Regions from separate parts of the Luteimonas sp. AC640a genome, predicted to be linked through region 1. Evidence: riboswitches for the same ligand, from Rfam matches in the RefSeq annotation. Region 1 holds a riboswitch; the other holds the start of a gene.
The links. Region 1 has a riboswitch for cobalamin ahead of ACZ9YD_RS11350 (ribonucleoside-diphosphate reductase subunit alpha). Riboswitches for the same ligand answer to the same signal wherever they lie in the genome.
Positions count from the first base shown of each region.

Region 2: linked by a shared signal. The riboswitch ahead of btuB (TonB-dependent vitamin B12 receptor) and the one ahead of ACZ9YD_RS11350 (ribonucleoside-diphosphate reductase subunit alpha) in region 1 are both predicted to bind cobalamin.

Region 1 is NZ_CEEDOV010000010.1:511,786-513,983, forward strand. It holds cobalamin riboswitch at 719-933, shown strand; gene ACZ9YD_RS11350 (ribonucleoside-diphosphate reductase subunit alpha) at 1,119-2,198, shown strand, end outside.
Region 2 is NZ_CEEDOV010000007.1:807,726-809,923, forward strand. It holds gene ACZ9YD_RS07900 (GAF domain-containing protein) at 130-612, shown strand; partial or broken gene ACZ9YD_RS07905 (TfoX/Sxy family protein) at 609-917, shown strand; cobalamin riboswitch at 1,034-1,249, shown strand; gene btuB (TonB-dependent vitamin B12 receptor) at 1,377-2,198, shown strand, end outside.

The DNA of each region.
Region 1 (2,198 bases):
GATTGGATGGGGGCAAACGGCCCGGCCGTGCGGACATCAAGCTCAAAGATCCAAAGCTCTGGGATCGCCAGCCGGACCACGCCTGGATCCTTCGCCCCCACCCAACCCTCCCCCGCGCGCGGGGGAGGGCTTGAAGCGCGCTTCGCTCAGAGGGCTGGGAACAAAGCCTTCCCCCGCGCGAGGGGGGTGCCTGAAGCCCGCTTCGGCCAGAGGGCTGGGGACAGAGCCCTCCCCCGTGTACGGGGGAGGGTTGGGTGGGGGCAAACGGTCAGGCCGTACGGACATCGAGCTCAAGGATCCAAAGCTTTCTGGATCGCCAGCCGAACCACGACCAGACACTTCGCCCCTACCACCCCTCGCCCCGTAAAGGGCCCAATGCCCCGCGCGAGGGAGGGCTCGAAGCGCGCTTCTCGGCCGGAGGGTTGAGGACAGAGCCCTCCGCGTTTAAAGGTGATGGCCGGATCCCTACAGGGCGTCCAAGAGCGCCCGCATCCTCTCGCCAGAGCAGCCGTTCGGCTGTTGAAAGCCGCGGAGGCAGGCGCTCGCGGCGCCGCCCCCAGACGAGAAGGATCCAGAAAAACCACCCCAAAGGACTTGCCCTTCGCGCCCCGATCTGCATCCACCGGCCCACTCATGGGGCTTGACGAACGGCAATTCCCGTCACGACGCGGCCTGCCGCCCGTTCACTACATTTAGCGTTGACGCTGCACACGCACCCCACTATCTTGGGTCGGTCGGTTCCGCAGACCCACAAGGGAATGTGGATTAAAACGGGAAGCCGGTGACGCCTTGCGCCACTCCGGCACTGCCCCGCAGCGGTAATTGGGAACAAACCCGCCAATGCACTGGAGCGATCCGGGAAGCGGTGGGGGAGGAGAAGGCGCTGCCTTCGTGCCCATGAGTCCGAAGACCTGCCGACAGCCGCGTGGAGCACAACGCGCGGTGCCGGCTGCGGACGTCCCGTGGGGGGCGGGTTGCGGAGTGGGGGCGATGGCGCTGTGCGCCCGATCGCGATCCCTGCGACGCCGCCCCATCACCCTGGGCCCCCTCCAATGCCGCCGAACCCGACGTGGGCGGGACGGTCGTGTGCGCGAATGCACTAGAGATAGAGAGGACGCATGACCAGCCACGAGACCCTCGCGACCGAGACCCCGGCCGCCGCCGCAGACGCCACACCGATCACCGATACCGCGCCCGCCCCATCCCCCATGCCCGTTGCGCCGCCCGCCGTCGAACCCGACGACGTGGTGCCGCCACCCCCGAGTGCCGTTATGAACACCGCAATTGCAGATGTCTTCAACGCCGATGCCGGCGTCTCCAACTGGATCACCAAGGAAGCCGGCAACCGCCGGATTCCGTACGACCGTGCGCGCCTGGAGCGCAGCATCGATCGCACCCATGCCGAGTTCCCGCAGCTCGACATCGTCGACTACAAGCGCAGCGTGTTCGGCTTCGTCGAGCGCAAGGAAGCCGTCAACGCCGACGACCTCACCGACCATCTGATCCGCGAGGCCGAAGCCCGCGTCGATGTCACCGCGCCGGAGTGGGAATTCTTCGCCGCCCGCCTGTACCTGCACCGCCTGTACAAGCGCGCCAGCCGCAACCGCTTCTACGACGCCGAGCAGAAGTACGGCTCCTACGTCGGCCTGCAGGAATCGCTGGCCGACCGCACCATCTATTCCAACGACATCCTGCGCGCCTATTCCAAGGAAGAGCTGCAGGAAGCCGGCCGCATGATCGAGCCCGAGCGCGACAAGCTGTTCGCCTACAACGGCCTGTACCTGCTGGCCACGCGCTACCTCGCCACCGACACCTCGCGCGCCGTGTTCGAGCTGCCGCAGGAGCGCTGGCTGACCATCGCCCTGTACCTGATGCAGAACGAGACCAGGGGCGGCCGCGAGCGCCGCATGCAGCTCGTCGGCGAGGCCTACTGGGCGCTGTCGAACCTGTACATGACCGTCGCCACCCCGACGCTGCAGAACGCCGGCAAGGTCGGCGGCCAGCTGTCGTCGTGCTTCATCGACACCGTCGACGATTCGCTGCAGGGCATCTACGACTCCAACACCGACATCGCCCGCGTCTCCAAGGGCGGCGGCGGCGTGGGCGCGTACATGGGTTACGTGCGTTCCAGCGGCTCGGCCATCCGCGGCGTGCCCAATTCCTCCGGCGGCGTGGTGCCGTGGATCAAGCAGCTCAAC
Region 2 (2,198 bases), on a different contig from region 1:
TCCGGCGCCGTGCGCCTCTGCATTCCAGGCTGTGAGGCCTGCGTACCGCGCAAGCGGAATCCGTCCGCATCACGCGGCAACGCGTCCAGTCCGCCAGGCCCCTGCGGGGCCGCTGCTACACTCCGCGGCATGTTCACTTCATCTCCCCTGACCGGCTCCAAGGCCGAACAGTATGCCGCGCTGGCGGCACAGGCACGGGCACTGCTGCACGGCGAACGCGATGCGATCGCCAATGCGGCGAACCTCTCGGCGCTGGTCTATCACGCGCTGCCGGATCTCAACTGGGTCGGCTTCTATCTCTTCGATGGCACCGAACTCGTGGTCGGCCCGTTCCAGGGTCTGCCGGCCTGCGTGCGCATTCCGCTCGACAAGGGCGTCTGCGGCGCCGCGGCGCGCACGCGCACGACGCAGCGCATCGACGACGTGCATGCGTTCCCCGGGCATATCGCTTGCGACAGCGCTTCGCGTTCGGAAATCGTCGTGCCGCTGCACATCGGCGAGCGCCTGATCGGCGTGTTCGACATCGACAGTCCGGTGCCGGCGCGTTTCGACGTTGAAGACCAGACAGGCATCGAGTCCCTCGCCGCCCTCTATCTCGAATCACTGCAATGACCGCACCGACGCCGCTGAAGCTGCGCAACATCGGGCCCAAGTCCGCGGCCTGGCTGCGTCAGGTCGGCCTGCGCACGCGCGAGGATCTGCAAGCGGCCGGCGCGGTGGATGCGTTCGTCAAAGTGCGCCGCGCCGGCTTCAAGCCCAGCCTCAATCTGCTGTATTCGCTGGAAGGCGCGTTGCTCGACTGCCATTGGCAGGACGTGCCCGAAGCGCGTCGCGTGCAACTGGTCGAAGCCGCCGAGGCTGCGACCGCCCTGCTTCCCGATCCGCGCGCGCGCCAGGCCGCCGGACCGGTTACGACGACCGTCAGTGAAACGTTCGAGTCCGAGTCTCCGCTGGACAGCCTGTTCGACCGCCGAGACGACTGACTGCCACACCGGCGCGCCCTGTCCGCGCCCGCGGCCCCGCGCTCACGTACAATCCGCGCCAGCTTCATGGTGACCCGCCGGCGTACTGCCGTCCGGGTTGAAACGGGAAGCCGGTGACGCGCGTATGCGCCAGCCCGGCACTGCCCCCGCAACGGTAAGCGTGTTCAAGGCATCGCATCCGCCACTGTGCTCCGCACGGGAAGGCGCGACGCCCGGGAGTCCTCCCACGCGCGAGTCCGGAGACCGGCCACGAAGTCTTCTTCGATTGCGATGCGGCGGGCATTGCGGCGGCGTTCCGGGCGGCTTTTCGCGCGCCCGGACGGCGGCCGTGTCCGTCCTCGCAATCTCCAGACCACATCCGCGTGCGTGGGCGCACGCGACAAGGAGACTGCAATGCCGTTCCGTACCCTGACCGTGGCGATCGTCGCCGCGCTCGCTTCGCCATTCGCCGCTGCCGCGACCGCCGCCGACGCGCGCGATCTCGACACCGTGCTCGTCACCGCCAACCGCAGCGAGAGCACGCTCGGCGACACCATCGTGCCGGCCCAGGTCATCGACCGCGCCGAGATCGAACGCACCCAGGCGCGCGACCTGCCCGAACTGCTGCGCGGCCGCGCCGGCATCCAGATCGGCAACTCCGGCGGTCCCGGCAAGCTGACCTCGATCTTCATGCGCGGCAGCGAATCCGACCACGTGTTGGTGCTGGTCGACGGCGTGCGCATCGGCTCGGCGACCGCGGGTCTCGCCGCGTTCCAGGACATTCCGGTCGACCAGATCGAGCGCGTCGAAATCGTCCGCGGTCCGCGCTCCAGCCTGTACGGCTCGGAAGCCATCGGCGGCGTTATCCAGATCTTCACCCGCCGCAACACCGGCGCGATCCGCCCGCACGCACGCATCGGCGTCGGCAGCCACAACCTGCGCGAAGCCAGCGCCGGCATCGGTGGCCGCGCGGGCCGTGGCTGGTTCGGCGTCGACGCGGCGTTCCAGCGCACCGACGGCATCGACAGCTGCCGCGGTTCGGGCACGCTGTTCCAGGGCTGCTTCGTCGACGAGCCCGACCGTGACGGCTACCGCAACCGTTCGCTCAACCTGCGTGGCGGCGTGGAACTTGCGGAAGGCCTGACGTTCGAAGCCAACGCCCTGCGCGCCGAAGCGTTCAACGAGTACGACGGCAGCGTGTTCGGCGGCAACGAGGCCGACAACGTCCAGCAGGTC